4 regions of the Leisingera sp. XS_AS12 genome follow, and region 4 is predicted to be linked to each of the others. Evidence: riboswitches for the same ligand, from Rfam matches in the RefSeq annotation. Region 4 holds a riboswitch; each other region holds the start of a gene.
The links. Region 4 has a riboswitch for cobalamin ahead of AB9K35_RS08665 (DUF1636 family protein). Riboswitches for the same ligand answer to the same signal wherever they lie in the genome.
Positions count from the first base shown of each region.

Region 1: linked by a shared signal. The riboswitch ahead of AB9K35_RS19385 (aromatic ring-hydroxylating dioxygenase subunit alpha) and the one ahead of AB9K35_RS08665 (DUF1636 family protein) in region 4 are both predicted to bind cobalamin.
Region 2: linked by a shared signal. The riboswitch ahead of AB9K35_RS06630 (ferredoxin) and the one ahead of AB9K35_RS08665 (DUF1636 family protein) in region 4 are both predicted to bind cobalamin.
Region 3: linked by a shared signal. The riboswitch ahead of AB9K35_RS17145 (TonB-dependent receptor plug domain-containing protein) and the one ahead of AB9K35_RS08665 (DUF1636 family protein) in region 4 are both predicted to bind cobalamin.

Region 1 is NZ_JBGFGM010000121.1:7,520-11,726, forward strand. Features, by position in the region: gene AB9K35_RS19380 (2Fe-2S iron-sulfur cluster-binding protein) at 1-675, opposite strand, end outside; gene AB9K35_RS19385 (aromatic ring-hydroxylating dioxygenase subunit alpha) at 680-1,915, opposite strand; cobalamin riboswitch at 2,019-2,217, opposite strand; gene AB9K35_RS19390 (hypothetical protein) at 2,200-2,472, shown strand; gene AB9K35_RS19395 (DUF1523 family protein) at 2,464-3,108, opposite strand; gene AB9K35_RS19400 (hypothetical protein) at 3,119-3,385, opposite strand; gene AB9K35_RS19405 (methyltransferase domain-containing protein) at 3,670-4,207, opposite strand, start outside.
Region 2 is NZ_JBGFGM010000079.1:13,833-18,039, reverse strand. Features, by position in the region: gene AB9K35_RS06640 (FecCD family ABC transporter permease) at 1-747, opposite strand, end outside; gene AB9K35_RS06635 (ABC transporter substrate-binding protein) at 748-1,686, opposite strand; gene AB9K35_RS06630 (ferredoxin) at 1,673-2,392, opposite strand; cobalamin riboswitch at 2,480-2,688, opposite strand; gene AB9K35_RS06625 (FAD-dependent oxidoreductase) at 2,768-4,024, opposite strand; gene AB9K35_RS06620 (ABC transporter permease) at 4,021-4,207, opposite strand, start outside.
Region 3 is NZ_JBGFGM010000111.1:119,667-123,873, reverse strand. Features, by position in the region: gene AB9K35_RS17150 (ABC transporter substrate-binding protein) at 1-457, opposite strand, end outside; gene AB9K35_RS17145 (TonB-dependent receptor plug domain-containing protein) at 461-2,344, opposite strand; cobalamin riboswitch at 2,501-2,710, opposite strand; gene hisI (phosphoribosyl-AMP cyclohydrolase) at 3,057-3,530, opposite strand; gene AB9K35_RS17135 (GTP-binding protein) at 3,610-4,207, shown strand, end outside.
Region 4 is NZ_JBGFGM010000087.1:60,777-64,983, reverse strand. Features, by position in the region: gene cobN (cobaltochelatase subunit CobN) at 1-213, opposite strand, end outside; gene cobW (cobalamin biosynthesis protein CobW) at 375-1,409, opposite strand; gene AB9K35_RS08665 (DUF1636 family protein) at 1,413-1,820, opposite strand; cobalamin riboswitch at 1,916-2,123, opposite strand; gene cobO (cob(I)yrinic acid a,c-diamide adenosyltransferase) at 2,174-2,809, shown strand; gene glpD (glycerol-3-phosphate dehydrogenase) at 2,901-4,207, opposite strand, start outside.

The DNA of each region.
Region 1 (4,207 bases), on a different contig from region 4:
GCAGCAATAGACCTCGCGCTCCAGGTAATCCTGCGCGATGAGGCCCAGCATGATCTGGTTCAGCTGCCCGCGATACCCCGTCCAGACCTGATAGGGGTCGTCCTCCTCGACCACGAAGTGCAGCTTGATGCCCGGCACCCGCGAGGCCATGCTTTCCAACTGTTGGCGCGCGATGATCTCGCTCGGGCGCTTGGCACAGTTGATAAAGCAGATGTCGGGCGACTGGCCACGGTCAAACAGGTACTGTGTCATCGACAGGCTGGGCGTGATGCCGGAGCCGGCCGAGATGAACAGGAACTTCCCGCTGGGGCGTTTGGGCAGGGTGAAGACCCCCGCCGGTCCGGAGGCACGCAGCTTCATGCCGGGGCGCAGATGGTCCAGCATCCAGCGGGTGCCGATGCTGTCTGCCTGCGCCTTCACGGTGACCGAGATCGACAGCGGCCGCGACGGCGAGGAGCTGATCGTATAGGTGCGCCAGACGGTTTCCCCCGGCACCGGCAGTTCCAGCGTCAGGAACTGGCCGGGCTGGTACTTGAACCAAGCGCCCGAAGGCGCGCGGAAGCTGAAGGTCGCGGTGTTCGGCGCTTCCGGCACCACCGAGACGCATTCCAGCATCTCGTCGTCCTTCCACGCGAGGGTTTCATCGAGGGTCTCGAAGTTGGCCTGCAGTCCCATCGGTTTACTCCGCCGCCACCAGATGGCGCCCGGTCAGGGCGCGGGTCAGATGCTCGGCATACCAGTTGGAGAACTGGATCACGCCGCTTTCCTGCACCTTGGAATACGGGCCAGGCTGGTACGCGGGCGAGTTGATGCCACGCTGGTTGTCTTCGACCACGATGCGGTCCTCGTCATTGGTGGCGATCCAGACCTCGGTCAACCGCTTCAGGTCGTAATCCTGACCTTCCACCGCATCCTTGTGGACCAGCCACTTGGTGCTGACTTCGGTTTGCGTCGGGCTAATCGGCGTGACGCGGAAGACGATGGAGTGATCCGGCAGGAAGTGGTTCCAGGTGGTCGGATAGTGGAATTTCAGCAGCGTGCCCGCGTCCGCAAAGGGCACCCGGCCCAGCGGCTTGGCGACGGCGGCCTTGCCGTCCATGGTGTAGCTCTCGGCGCCCTCGTTCAGCGGCATCCGTGCCAGCCGGTGCTGGCCGCGCGCATCGATGCGGAACTGCGCCGGGCAGCCTGCGGCCTCGATCCGGTCGAAATGCTTTTGCAGATGCGGCGGGGTCTCGCCGCCCTCCACCCCGGTGACCGAGGGATCCTCGGGGAAGGTGCGGCACAGCGACGGGTGGTTGCCACCGCAGTGATAGCACTCGCGGTTGTTTTCCCAGACCAGCTTCCAGTTGCCGTTCTCGATGATCGCGCTTTCATGGGCGATCTTGGCATTGGCCAGGTCGTGCGGCTCCAGATAGGGGCGTGCCACGTCGGCGAAGGCGTCGAAATCCGGAGCCTCATCCGCGAGACAGATGTAGATCAGCCCTGCGAGGTCGCGGCAATGCACCGGCTTCAGCCCGTGCTTGGAGGCGTCGAAATCCGGCCCCATGTCGCGCGCCCACAGCAGTGAGCCGTCCAGTTCATAGGTCCACTGGTGGTAGGGGCAGACCAGTTTCGGCGAATTGCCCTTCTTGGCCTTGCAGACCACCGAACCGCGGTGGCGGCAGGAGTTGTGGAAGGCCCGCACCTCGCCGTCGGTGCCGCGCACGATGATAACGTTGTAGCTGCCGACCTGGTGGGTGACGTAATTCCCGGGTTTCGGGACTTCACAGGCGGGGATGGCAAACAGCCACTCGCGGTAGAAAATCTGCCGCATGTCCAGATCCAGAACACCCGGATCGGTGTAGAACGCCTGTTCCAGGGAATGATTTTCCTGCCGGGCCATCAGCTTGGCCAGAATTTCGCTGTCCTGAAGCATCTGTCTCTCTCCTTCGCCGCGGCCCCGCGGCGGGTTGGCTTGGGTGCGGGCACGACTGGAGAGATTGCTGGCCACACGCCCGCAACCGCCCTGCCGCATCCGCGGTTGACGTTTCTGGCAAGGCTGGAGGTCGGACGGCCCGCAGCGTTTCGACCGATGGCGCATGGCAGCTGCCTGAAGGCTCCTTCAGCGGCTTTCAGCCATGCCCCAAACAGGGTCTCCGTTGCGCAGGCAGTGTCGTTGTTCCACCAGCTTCCCAATTTTCCGCCCCGGAGGACGGCACCTTGCTGAAGCGGAAATTGCCCGATTTGCGACTATCCAGCGGAACCAAAACCGACCCGCAAAAACCGGAAAAAGACATGCATGCCAGAACCCTTGGCGCGGACAAACCTGTCCAATGCCGCAAAACGTGCGACGCGTTCGAAATGCGTCAGGACCTGTATCTGGCCAAGGGGACAGCCGCCTGCCCTGCAGCGAATCCCGACTGCACGGCGCGTTGCATTACCGGCCCGGAAACCAAAAAGGGCCGCCTCGACGGCGGCCCTTGGTCAATTTGATCTCCAGCTTTGCAGCCAGCGCCGGAACCGACCGCGCCGCTCGGCGATGGCATCGCCCGCGGCATACAGGCTGTCCTCTGCGCTCTCGAGCATCGGATCGATGCGCGCCCGGCGGAAGCGCCGCCAACGCACCCATATCGCCCAGAGGAACCCCGCCAGGAACACAAGGAAGATGATTGTGAACCAATTGGTTGGCTTGTCATCCGGACCGGCCACCGGTTTGATCGAGACCGCATTGGGAAAGGCCGACAGGAACTCGTTGCGCCAACCATAATGCAGCACCGCCACCCATTCCGGGTTGGCCTTGGTCGAAATACTGTCGTTGGCGTCGGTGTAGAGGTTGGCGGTGTCGAACTTGAAATACGGCGGCCAGTTCCAGCCGGTATCCTCGTTGCGGTAGACGATGGCGCGGCCATTCGGCCGCACGCCCTGGATAAACTGCACGTCGCGATTGATCAGCTGCGCCGAGCGATCATCCGGGCTGGACCAGAAAATGCGTGTCCAGTCGTTCAGCTCCTGACGTTCCTCGTAGGTGTTGACGATGCGCACCACATCATACTGCGGCAAGGTATAATGCAGGAAGGCGCCAAACAGCCCCCAGAAGGTGATCAGAAATGCCCATTTGATGAAACGCATGGGAGGAGCCTCACATGAAGTTAATGACGTAGATCAGGAGCGCCAGCGCCCCCAGCGGAACGATGTAAACCAGCAGGATCAGTCGGCGACGAAAGGACCGGTCGTATTGTTTCAGCCCTCGCTGGATGAAGGCCGCGCGGTCTCCGGTCAACCCCTTGTCTTTCCAGCGACGCTTCAGCTTCGCCCGCCGCGCTTCGCGGGAGTAGAGCGACACCGCCCCGTAGACCAGGGTCAGAACCACCAGCAAAATCAGGACCAGGCGCAGAAAACCGAACATTCAAAAGCCTCCCAGCGTGCAGGCATCACAGTGCCCTGACGCGGGCGCGCGCGTCGGCCCGCCCAGGGTCAGCCGTGTCCGTTCAAACCTGGTAACGCTCATATGCCCGTCCCATCATGCCAAGATGCCATATAATGATATGGGCATGTGAACGCGACTTACATCCCCTCCCCGCCCAATCTTCGGCACCACGAACCGCCCTTCGGCAAAATCGCCGGGGGCTTTTCGAGGACAGAGACAAAGCTCGCCGCCCGCAACCGACAGGCTGGGGCGGCGACGAGAGGTCAGTTGTTCTGATGCTTTTCCAGCACCAGAAAGGTCATCATGCCCAGCGGCGGCAAGCTTTCCTGCTGCTCGATGCGCAGCCGGTCGTCCTTCAGGATGGTTTCCAGCTCGAAATCGGAATGCCAGCCGATCACATTGGCCAGCGGGGCCGACAGCCGCTCCAGCGATGCACGCACCCCCTTGCCGCTCTTGAAATGGTTGGTGACGACCAGTTTGCCGCCGGGCTTCAGAACGCGGGCGATCTCGCGCATGACCTGTTCCGGCTCCGGCACCACCGACAGCACGTGCATTGCTGCAACCGTGTCGAAGGCATTGTCCGGGAAATCCAGTTGGCGCGCGTCCATCTGGCGCAGCGCCTCGACGTGGCTCAGGTTCATCTCCTGTACCTTTGCCTCGGCTTTTTTCAGCATGTCATGGCTGAAATCGATGCCGGTGACCTTCAGATGCGGCGCATAATGTTGCAGCGACAGTCCGGTACCGACGCCGACCTCCAGCACATTGCCTTCGCGCGCGTTGATGAACTGCACTGCGCGCCGA
Region 2 (4,207 bases), on a different contig from region 4:
CAACAGCACGGTCGCCACGAAGATCATCGCCCGCAGCCGCGCGGTGCGGATGCCCAGCGCCTGTGCGCGCTCTTCTCCCAGCAGCGTTGCGTCCAGCGCATTGGCTTGGGTCAGGAACATGAGCCCCAGCGCCACCACCGCTACCGCCAGCAGCGGCACCTCCTGCCATTCTGTTCCGGCAGCGGTGCCCATCAGCCAGCCCATCGCGTTGCGGGTCGCATGCGGGTCGCCAATATAGAGGAAGAAGGCCGTCAGCGACTGGAACATCAGCGAGACGGCTACTCCCGCCAGCACCACGATCAGCGGATCCATCGGTTGCCCCCGCCGCTGGGACAACCCCATGGTCAGCGCAAAAGCGGCCGCCGCTCCGAGGAAGGCGATCAGCGGCACTCCCAGCCGGTCGGTGACCGCCGCGGGCAGCCAGATGATCGCCGCCACCGCTGCCGCCGACGCCCCCGAGGAGAGCCCCATCAGGTAGGGATCCGCCATCGGGTTGCGCAGCGCTGTCTGCATCAGCGCACCGGCCAGCGACAATCCCGCGCCGATCAGCCCGACGGCCAGCACCCGCGGGATGCGCCATTGCCACACGATCAGCGACAGGCCGCGCGGTGCGTCCTCGCTCCGGCTCAGGATCGCAAGGCGGTCCGCCCAGCCGATGTCGGCCGTGCCCCACAACACCCCGGCGACGGCTGCCAGGACCATCGCTACCAAGGCTGCCGGAAACAGAAGCGAGAAGCGGGCCTGCATTCAGCGCAACGCCGCCAGCTGCGCGTTCAGGTTTTCAACTCCGTCGGCAAAGCGCATGCCCAGCAATGTCTCGGAAAACGGCACCACCACGAAACGCCCGTTCTGCACCGCCGTCAGCTGCGACAGCACGGGATCGTTTTCCAGATACTCCCGTTTCTCCTGCGCCGAGGACCAGCCTGCCTCGATCAGCAGGATCACATCCGGGTCGGCCTCGACCACGCGTTCCCAGGCCAGATCAACCCAGGCGCCTTCGACGTCCGCACTGATGCTGGTCAACCCGGCGGTTTTGGCGACCAGTGCCGGGCCGCCGCAGCAACCGATCGAGAACGGCGTGTCGGTGCCACTGTCATAGATAAAGGCGCTGCGCCCGCCGCCCGCGGGATTGTTCTGCACCGCTTCGATGCGCGCCCTGGTCTCGGCGATCAGCGCATCCGCGCGATCCTGAACGCCGAAAATGTCGCCAATCACTTCGATGTCGCGCAGGATCGGCGCAATGGTCAGCGGCACGTCCTGAGGGTGCGCAGACCTGCACGACGCATCCACCAGATAGGTCCCCACGCCCAAGTCGTGCCACTTCTGCACCGATCCCAAATTGTCTTCCGAGAAGGCAGAGGCAAAGCCTGCGAACAGGAAGTCGGGCTCTTGGGTCAGCACGATTTCTGCAGCCGGATATTTCTCGGCCAGAACGGGGACGCTGTCGAATGCATCCCGCCACTGGTCCGGGATCTCGTCGTCGAGATAGGCGGTGCCGACCATGGCGTCCTGCAGACCGAGTGCCAGCATCACCTCGGTGGCCTGCTGGTTCAAGGTAATGGCCCGCTTCGGCGGCGTTTCGTAAGTATAGGAGCTCCCACAACTTTGAACGGTCACCGGATCGGCCTGCGCCGCACCGGCGGCCGCAACAAGGCACAGCGGCATCAGAACTCTAAGCAAATTCATGGGTTTCTCCTGATTGATGAATAAGCAGGGACTGCGGAACATCCCCCGCGCAAAGAACCCGGGCCACCAGGCTGCGCACATCCGCCAGATCGCGGACCCGGTACCAATCCCCTTTTGGATAGTGCACGATCACAGGCCCGTTGTTGCAGGGAAACAGGCAGCCGGCCGCGGTCACAAGACAGTCAGAGGCCAACTGCATGCGGCCCAACTCGGCCTTCAGCGCCGCCAACAGGTCGGGTGCATCCTTCAGATGGCAGCGCGGTCCAGTGCAGACCAGCAGGTGGTGACGATGGGGCGGAGGACTGTTCCAGCCTTTGCCCAATTCGCCGTCTGGTCTCGGTTCCACCTCCGTCAGCGGCACCTCAGCCCGCGCAACATGGCCAAGGACCGAGGTGTCAGCTTGCGGGGCCTCAGCCAGCAGAACCTTCGGGCGTGTCCCGGTCTGGCGCGCCAGCCAGGCCCCCACTGCGCCGGGCAGCCAGGCCTCTATGCTCTGCGAAAACGGGAGGCCAACCGGACGCAGTTCGATCCGCGTCGCTCCCAACGCGGTCATATCGTCCAGCGCCCGCCAAAGCCCCTCGCCGCTGGCTTCGAGCCGGACCGCCACCGCCGCACTGGGCGCCGCTGCCGCCAGCCCTTCGGCCAGGGCCTGAAAGCGGGATTGGCTGACATACGAAGCGGAGATCAGATAAATTCGGGCGTCCATGCAAGCCTCTCAAGCGGAGGCAGGCAGGCGCTGGCGCGAAGCGCTGGGGACACTGTCATCTCTTCCTCCACGGGCCCTCCGCCCGATTGGTTACGGTTTACCGATGGCAGGTCTCCTGACTTGCGGATCAAAGCGTGCCGTCCCTTCCCGGATCCGCCGGATCCAGTGGTTCTGACGGGGTACTCTCCGCTCACAGTTGCGGGGGCAGTTCTGGACTTGGGCCGCTCAGCCCGCACCAGATTCCCTTTTCATCCCATTGCCATACTCGGCCGGGAACCATCGATTTTTGTCTGCTCAAATCGGCCTGCCCTGTCAACCGCTATATGTCGCCACGCAACCAAGCCCTTCGAGCAGGGAGGATGCGTCGGAACATGATCAGGTCAGCCCCCCGAGGCGGCGCACCTGCGCGCCAACGCGCTCCCCGTCTACGGTTGCCATTGTTGCGGCGATGCCTGCGGCTTCCCCGGTGGCAAAAGCCGTCCCCATGACACGGACCGAGCCATAAGCGACAGGATCGGCCCCGATGACGCGGCCAGACACAAACAGATTGTCGAGGCCGCGCGCCCGCAGACTGTCCAGTGGAACCGAGGCGTAACCATGCCCGCCAACCGGGTGGTAGACCGGCTTGCCGGCTTCACCGTGCAACTCTGCGGGCCACGCCGCCCGGGCGATGCTGTCGGAGCGTTGCCGCCCGCAGGCGAGATCCTCGGCCGTCATCTCATACCGCGTGGCAGGGTGCCTGCTTTCACGAATGCCGATCTGCGGACCAGACTGGGCCAAGAAGCAATGCTCGAACCCCGGCACGTGATCGCGCAACATCTGCACATAGTCATTCGCCATCTCCCGCGCGCACCGCTCCGCCCGCGTAAAACTGGCGGACGTGAGGTCGGGCAGCGCCAGGTCAATGATCATCCACCACATGTCGCCAGTGCCGGGAATGCGCGTATAGATGCCGCCATCCTCGCGGCGGATCGGATAGGCGCCGGTCTTGTTGTAACGCTGGATGGCCGCCTTGATCGCCGACCTGTCAAAGGGGACCCGCGGATCCAACCCGGAAATCCGGATCGGGGCAGAGACGGCCTGCAACTGGCCGTTCATGTCGCCCTCACGCATTGTGATGCCAGACACGAGGGACAGATTGCCGTCGCCAGTCGCATCGACAAAGCCCTCAGCGATGATCCTTCGGCGGCCCTCCATCCCGGCGACGGTTACAGCCTCTATGCGGTCAGCCGTTCTGGTTGCGGCGGCGACACGAGAGTGCAGCAGCACATCAACGCCGTGATCGGCAAGCACCCGGTCGAACGCCAGCTTTGCGATCTCGGGGTTCAACAGGATGATCCAGTTGCCCGTGGTTTCGGAATTATGGGCCTCGGTATTCATTCCGCAGGCCCGCATGGCCGCCAAAACCAGATCCCCGGCCCCACCGACGGCTTTTACCGGCTCAGGCCCTTGCTGGAAAAATCCGCAGTAGGCCAGAACCTGCGACGTGGTCGCCGCGCCGCCGAGAAAGCCGTATTTTTCCACCAGGCATACCTTGCCGCCTGCGCGGGCAGCGCCGAGCGCCGCCCCGATGCCGGCAGCGCCCCCACCGGCCACGACCACATCATAATCACTCTCGGTCTTCCGGCTCATGTCCGCCAACCCAGAACGTGCTTTTCCACCAGCCCGACGGTGGTAGACAGCAGCACCCCCAGCAGCGACAGGATCGTCACCCCGGCAAACAAACGTTCAAGGTCGTACAGCGATCCGGCCTGCAGGATGTAGGCGCCGATGCCATGTTCGGCGCCCAGCATTTCCGCCGCCACCAGCAAGATG
Region 3 (4,207 bases), on a different contig from region 4:
TGGCCACCTGCAACTGCGCCAATTGACCGTCATATTCGGCCAGCAATGCGCGGGCCGCCCTTTCGCGCCCCAAAGCTTTGCCCATCTGCAGGATCCGGTCGCGTACATCAGTCAGGGAGTCGGCAGGTTGAAACACCACCACCGGCACCCCCAAACGCCGCAGCATTTCGGTGGTGGCCCGGGTGGAAAACGCGCCAGCAATCACCAGATCCGGCTTGAGCAGATAAATCTCCTCTGCCCTGCCATGATTGATTGGATAAGCCATGGCCTCGTCAACCATGGCCGAGGCGCGGGTATCCCGCGCGATATAGGAGACAGAGATCAACTGGCCAGGTGCGGCCAAAAGCATTGCCAGCTGATCGGTACATAGGTTCATCGAAACCACGCGAGACGGCCCGGCAAAGGCACCGGTCGTAGCCCACAACAGGGCAAGTACTATGCCGGACAATCTGCGCATGGATCAGAAGGAAGCTCTTATGCCGACATAGGCAGCCCGGCCACGTTTGGCATAGCCCCAGACATCGGCATATTCCTCGTCAAACAGGTTGGTGATACGACCAGTCAGCACCACGTTGCTGTTCAACTCATACTGCGCCGACAGATCCACCGTGGTGTAATTGGGCAATTCCACTGTGGAATAGGAGCCAAAGAACTGGCTGTCCCAATTGCCCGCAATATGACGCATATCAGCCGTCACCGAGCCGCGCCCCTGGAAAGTCTGCAGGGTTGCGCTGAGCAGTAGCTCATGCTCCGGGCGGCGGATTTCGACAGAGCCATCAGGATTGGTCGCGTCCAGGTAGGTATAGGACAGGCGCAAGTCGAGATTTTCGGTGGCGTCGAGGCTGGCGGTGAGTTCAATACCTTTGCGATCACTGTCTCCGGCCTGGTTGCGATAGGACCTGGTAGTGGCGTTCACCACATAGTTTTCGATCTCGCCGGTCAGGGTTTCGTCAAAGTAGGTGACATCAACCAGCCCGCGCCCCTGAAGGAAGGGCACTTCGACGCCGATGTCGAAGCTGCGGTTCTCTTCCGGTTTAAGGTTCGGATTGCCAAGATAGGTCGTGGTACCAAAAGTCGAGTTAGCGAAAAGTTCGAAATAAGAGGGGTTCACGATACCGGTCCCCGCCGAGCCATGCAAACGTATGCCGCTACCGGCAAAGGTATAAGAGGCGCTGGCGTTCCAACTGGTCGCATCTTCAAAAGCACTGTTATTGTCGCGCCGCACGCCGAGTTGCAGGTCCAGGCCATTTGCAAAGCTGCCACGGTATTCCAGGGCGATCGAGTTGGTTCTACGCGCATAAAGAGGATTGCTGCTGCTGGAATCCTCTTCCCATTCCAGAATTGCGTTGAGCAGATGATCGGCGTCATCGGCAGGCTGTCCATTCAGGCCAAAGCTCAGAAGATATTTGGCGGCTTCCGTTTTTGTTTCGGTCGCAGCCCCGCCGTTTCGGGCACTGTCATAGTCTGTACGCTCGAACGCCAGGCGATGCTTCAAACGTCCACCCAGTGTATCCAGTTCAGCAAAAAACTGTGCCAGACGCTCCTCTCTGTCGGCATATTGCGTCGGATCATCCACCACATAGCCAGCCGGATCGGTTGCGCTCCATGATGTGCTATCACTGTCGTAATGTTCTTCTGAGGTGCGTACATTAAAACCAAGTTGGAAGTGGTCCGTAACCAGATAGTCCCCCTTCAGTTGCAGTGTGGTTCGACGAATGCCGTCTTCCTCACCACCGTCACCAGAAGTGTCGTAACCATCGTCTTCGTCATGAGCCAAACTGAAGGAGAGGCCGCCACGCTCAGTTCGTGTCGAGACACGTGCCGAAGCACGGTAGCCATCGGTGCCATACTCCGCACTGCCGCCATATTCAGTGCCAATTTCGCCAGTCTTGGTAATGATATTGATCACCCCAGCCGAGGCATTGGAGCCATAGAACACCGATTGCGGGCCGCGCAGGACCTCGATGCGCTCAATATTGGCAGTATCCAGCCCCGACAGGATATACTCGCTGTCCCCACCGGAGGCTTCGATACCATCAATCAGGATCAGAGTATGATTGGCTTCGCCACCGCGGATGCGAACCTGGGTAAAGCTGTCACCCGAACCGTTCACCATCAGGCCGGGAATGGCCCGCAGGGCATTTTGGACCGTGGTGATGCCGCGCTCTTTGATTTCTTCGCTGGTCAGGACCGAGACCGAGCGACCGTATTTCTGTGCTTCCACCGGGGTGAAGCCGCCAGAGACGATGATTTCTCCCAGATCTGTGATTTCGAAGTCCTGGGCTATCGCCAGGGCTGGAGAAGCGGCCAAAGCCGCGGCCAAGGACAGGCGTACCTTGCTCATAGTTTTTCCTCACGGCCTATGGGAGCGCCCACAAGCCAAGCATCCGCCCAAATTGGGCAGAAATTAAAATTTGGAGTCTTTGAGAGGCACTGCCTCCGCAGACGGTGAAAATGCCACCACTACGGAAGTCCGTTGTCCTTGGCGCGCCCCGCACCCGGACAGGGTGATCATCCTGGCAGGTCTCCTGACTCGCGGGTCGAGGCCTTGCTACGCCTTCCCACCCCTTGGGGCAGTGGCTTGTTGCAGCAGTGCTCTCCGCTCACAGTTGCGGGGGCAGTCACGGATTCGGCGCCTGTTGGCTACACCTCACCGTGTTCCCTATTAACCGGGTGGTTTCCCAGCCGGACCAGAACGGTTGCGATGTAGGCCGAAAGTAAATTCTTTGTCAAGCACAGCGAGAGCCCAGTTTTTTCAAGACAAGCAGACCCGCAGCCTTTGGAAATCACTTCCGGGCCTTAGGCCCGGAGTAGCGATAGATGTGCAGCCCGGATCGCATGAACCGGTAAATGGACAGTGACGACCCGGCGGGTCAAATCCACACCAAGGATGGTGACATGGGTGGTCGGCCCCGGACATCCGGGATCGTCGCAGTCCATTTCGACAACGGTAATCAGGGCAAGCTGCCCGGCACCGGCCATATCACGCACCAAGTGCTTTACGCGCTGGATATGCCACAGTGTGGTTGCCTTCCCTTTGATTTGGGCGGCAAAACTCACAGCTGTGTCGGGTTCGCTGCATCGCCATAGGTGGCAACCGGATCAAAACTCTTTTGGTCTTCCATGAAAACCAGCAGGGCACCCGCTGCGCTTCCAGTCGGTATAGCCCGGTAAAAACAGGACCTGTAGCCCACATGGCAGGAAGCACCAGAGCCTGCAACTGCCACACGCAGCCAGATGGCGTCCTGGTCGTCATCGATACGCGCTTCGACAACCTGCTGGACCAAGCCAGACGTTGCTCCCTTGCGCCAGAGAGTTTGACGGGCGCGGCTGAAGTAATGCGCCTCGCCGGTCTCCAACGTCAGCCGCAGGGCCTCTGCAGTCATCCAGCCAAGCATCAGAACCTCGCTGCTGTCCGCGTCAGTGGTGATGCAGGGTATTAGCCCGTCGGGACCGAACTTGGGTGCCAGCACGCAGCCCTCTTCGACTTCCTCGACCGATAGGCGGGGGGCGAAACGAATTTTGTCCACTTGGATACCTTGTTTTCTGTTATGTTATCTTATAACACCATGGCCATTCATGCTTCGCAACCAGAAAGAGCGGCACGACATGCAAAGCCAGACCCCTGTCACCTTGCTCACCGGCTTTCTGGGCGCGGGAAAAACCACGCTTTTGAACCGGCTGCTGCATGATCCCGCAGCGGGCCGTATCGCGGTTGTTGTCAATGAATTTGGCGATGCCGGCCTGGACCATGACCTGATCGAAGAGGCTGCCGAAGATGTGGTTCTGATGGCAGCCGGCTGCATCTGCTGCTCGATCCGCGGGGATCTGTCGAGGACGCTGATGTCCCTGCTGAACCGCCGCTCCCAAGGGGAACTGGCGTTTGACCGCGTGGTGATTGAAACCACCGGGCTGGCGGATCCGGGTCCGGTCCACCACACTTTGCTGATCGACAAGGAATTGGCCGCCAGTTTTGCATTGGATGGCATCGTGACCGCTGTCGATTCCGTTCTGGGCGAGGATACGCTGAATCAGCACGCCGAGGCGCAGGCACAGGTTGCCATGGCCGACCGGATTGTACTGACCAAGCGGGATCTGGCCAACCGGGCTGCCAAGCGGGCGCTGGCCCGGCGGCTTGACCGGCTGAACCCCGGCGCCCGGCGGATCGAGGCCGAGCATGGAGCCGTCCCCTCAGGGGCGTTGTTCG
Region 4 (4,207 bases):
GTAGACGTCGACCGACAGCGGGTGCTTCAGCGCCACCAGGTTGGCAAGGCGCAAAGTCGGCAGCTTGCCGTCCGCACGGTGCCACCCCGCCGCAAAAGCCCCGAGGTCGCTGTCGGAGAAGGACAGCACCACAAGGTCCGCAGGCGTCTGGCCGAGATCCTGCGGCGTGTCGGTCTCGTCAAGGCCGTGGCTTTCGCGGAAGACGACGTGCATGGGTCAGGCCTTTCCCGAGTGGTGCTTCAAAGCGCTGAGGGCAGCGCCCGGCCCGGCGGGGCGGGAAGCGAAGCGCCCGCCCCGTGGGGGGCCGGACGGGCGCTGCCCGGCGTGCCGCCGGGCCGAGACGCTCGAAATCTGGCACTTCGCTTCCATTGCTATCAGGCCCCCAGCTCGGCGCGGATCGCCTGTTCGTCGATGTTGTCATGCTCGGCAATGACCACCAGGGCGGTCTTGCGCGGCTGCGCCCCCCAGGGTTGGTCGTACTGGGCGCGCAAACGCTCACCCACGGCCTGAACCAACATCCGCATCGGCTTTCCCTCGACCGCGACATAGCCTTTGACGCGCAGGATGTTCCGTTCGCGGGCGAGTTTCACGATGGCATTCTGCAGCGCTTCCGGGTCGGAGACTTCGCCCATTTCGACCACGATGCTTTCAAAATCGTCATGCTCATGGTCGTGGTGGCCGTCGTGGTGGCTCGGGCGGGCATCGAGATCGTCCTCGGCCGCCGCACCGAGACCCAGGATGATGCGCGGATCGATCACGCCTTCGCTCATCGGCAGGATCGGCAGCTTGCGCGGCGCCTCGGCCTCGATCACCGCGCGGGCCTTTTCGACGCCTGCGTCGCCGGCCAGATCGGCCTTGGACAAAAGCACAATGTCGGCGCAGGAGATCTGGTCCTCGAACACCTCGGACAGCGGGGTTTCGTGGTCGAGGCTGTCATCCGCCTCGCGCTGGGCCTGCACGGCGTCCAGATCCGGCGCGAACTGGCCTTTGGCGACGGCCTCGGCATCGGCCAGCGCGATCACCCCGTCAACGGTGATGCGGGAGCGGATCGCGGGCCAGTCGAAGGCCTTCAAGAGCGGCTTGGGCAGCGCCAGACCGGAGGTTTCGATCACGATGTGATCGGGTTTTTCCGGCAGTGCCATCAGCTGTTCGATGGTGGGGATGAAGTCATCCGCCACGGTGCAGCAGATGCAGCCGTTGGCGAGCTCCATGATGTTTTCCGCCGGGCAGTTGTCGTCGGCGCAGGATTTCAGGATATCGCCGTCCACACCGGCGGTGCCGAATTCATTCACCACCACGGCAAGACGCTTGCCCTGCGGGTTCTGCATCAGGTGGCGGATCAGCGTGGTCTTGCCCGCACCCAGAAAGCCGGTGATGACGGTGACGGGGATCTTGTTGAGATCGCTCATGAATTACTCCTCAGAAGGAAAGGCGGCCGGCGGGATGCGGGCGACGGATTGTTTGCGGAAGACGGTGGGGCGCTCGCGCCAGGGCACCAGCCCGTCGGCGGTGGCGGCATAGGCGGCGGCGCCTGCAAGGATTTCGGGCACGTGCTGGTCCGGGTCCATGTCGCCGTAGATGTAGCTCCAGCGCGCCTCGCCGCCGGTCAGCGCCACAGAGCAGCCGCGCGAGCAGGCCGACAGGCATTTCACACCGCGCAGGGTGACGCCCTCGGGCATGCCCGCTTCTTTCAGGGCAGCGTGCAGGATGGCGCCGGGACGGGTGGCCTCCGGGTCGGCGCCCTCGGTGCGGCAGGTCAGGCACACGGTCAGGGTGACCGGGTCTTTCGGGGCGGCGGTGGGCGCCTGTTCGTCAGCCAAAGGCACGTCTCCTGTCGTTGCAGGCATGCGGGATGGCCGAAAAGGGGCGGCGGTCTGCCTGCCTCTCACCCGGTCGCGGAACACCCCGCCCGCCCGTTGATCTCTCACACGCTGGCAGGTCTCCCGGCTTGCGGATGCCAGGGCGTTCGCCCTGTCGGCCATCCTGCCTTCCCGGGCTGTCCCAGTGGCATGGCGGCCTCATCCGGTCACGGTCGCGGGGGCGGCTGTGCTTGGGCCGTCAGTGGCCGCTGTCACATTCCCTCTTCGCCTGCAATTGCAGGAACCAGCGAAACCCCCTTGCGCTATCGCGCCCTTCTTTGTCAAGACTTGCGCCAAACAGCTGGAGAGCCCCCATGAGCGAAAAGTCTGAAACCGGCATTTCAGAAGAAGAAGCCGCCCGTCACGCGTCCAAGATGGCCAAGAAAAAGGCCGCGCGCGACCGGATGATGAAAACCAAGGACGGCGAGAAGGGGCTGATCATTGTCCACACCGGGCCGGGCAAGGGCAAGTCCTCGTCCGGCTTTGGCATGATCATGCGCTGCATCGCCCACAAGATGCCCTGTGCCGTGGTGCAGTTCATCAAGGGCGCCTGGCAGACCGGCGAGCGCACGCTGATCGAGGAGAACTTCAGCGATCTCTGCCAGTTCTATGCGATGGGCGAGGGCTTCACTTGGGAGACCCAGGACAAGGCCCGCGACATTGCCGCCGCGCAAAAGGGCTGGGAGAAGGCCAAGGAGATGATCCTGGACGAGCGCAACACCATGGTGCTGCTGGACGAGATCAACATCGCACTGCGCTATGAATATCTGGACCTGGAAGAGGTGCTGGAGTTCCTGGTGGAGAAGAAGCCGCCGATGACCCATGTGGTGCTGACGGGGCGCAACGCCAAGGAAGAGCTGATCGAGATCGCCGATCTGGTGACCGAGATGGGCCAGATCAAGCACCCGTTCCGCGCCGGGGTGAAGGCGCAGAAGGGCGTTGAGTTTTAAGCTGAGCGCGTAGCCTGCCTTGGTGGGCGCGACTGCGCCTGCCGGAGGGGCAGGCAGGCGCAGTCCTGCGGTGCCGCCGGGCAAAACACTTTTATGCGGCGAGCTGAGCTGCCTTGCCTTGGATATAGGTATCCACCGCCGCGCGCTGGGTTTCATCCAGCCTCAGGCCCAGCTTGGTGCGCCGCCACAGGAAATCGTCGCCTGCGCGCACCCATTCGCGGGCAATCGCCCAGTCGAGCTCCCGCGCGGTGATCGTTGCGCCGAAGTCCTCGCCCAGATCTCCGGCGGTCTTGGCATCGCCCAGCACTTCCCAAGCCTCGGTGCCATAGGCGCGGATCATCCGGCCCGCCCAGTAGGGCGTCAGGAAGGGGTAGTCCGCCGCCAATTTCGCAGTCAGCTTCTCGACATCCGTCACTGCAAAATCGCCGCCGGGCAGCGCCACGCCCGCGGTCCAATCATCGGGGAGCTGCGGAAATGCCTCGCCGATCTTGGCCAGCGCCGCCTCTGCCAGCTTGCGGTAGGTGGTGATCTTGCCGCCAAAGACGTTCAGCAGCGGCGCCTGTGCCTGATCCAGCGTCAGCACATATTCGCGGGTCGCCGCGGTGGCGGAGCTGGCGCCGTTATCATACAGCGGGCGCACCCCGGAGTAGGTCCAGACAATGTCGTCCCGCGTCACCGGCTTCTCAAAGTATTCAGATGCGAAATCAGCAAGATACTGCTGCTCTTCGGGGGTGCATTCAGGGGCGGTATCGGGATCCGGGTGGTCGGCGTCGGTGGTGCCGATCAGGGTGAAATCCTGCTCGTAAGGAATGGCGAAGATGATCCGCCCGTCGGTGCCTTGGAAGAAATAGCAACGCCCGTGATCGAACAGTTTCGGCACGACGATGTGGCTGCCGCGCACCAGGCGGACGTTTTCGCGGCTGTTCTGGCCCAGTTTCTGATGCAGCACATCCGCAACCCACGGCCCGCCAGCGTTGACCAGCATCTTGGCGCGGTGCTCCTGCTCCTTGCCGCTGGCGTGATCGCGGGTGCGGATCACCCAGTGTTCGGAATGGCGTTCTGCCGACAGCACTTCGGTGCGGGTCAGGATCTGCGCACCGCGCGCCTGCGCGTCGCGGGCGTTCAGCACCACCAGCCGGGCGTCCTCGACCCAGCAGTCGGAGTACTCGAAGGCGGTCTTGAACTTGTCCTTCAGCACCTTGCCCGCCTCGTCCCGGGTCAGGTCCAGCTTGGCGGTGCCGGGCAGGATGCCGCGTTTGCCCAAGGAGTCGTACAGGAACAGCCCGAGCCGGATCAGCCAGGCCGGGCGGCGGCCTTTCATCCAGGGCATGAAGGTCGTCAGCAGTTTCGAGGTCGGTGTTTCGCTGTCAAACCGCATGTCCTTGTGAAACGGCAGCA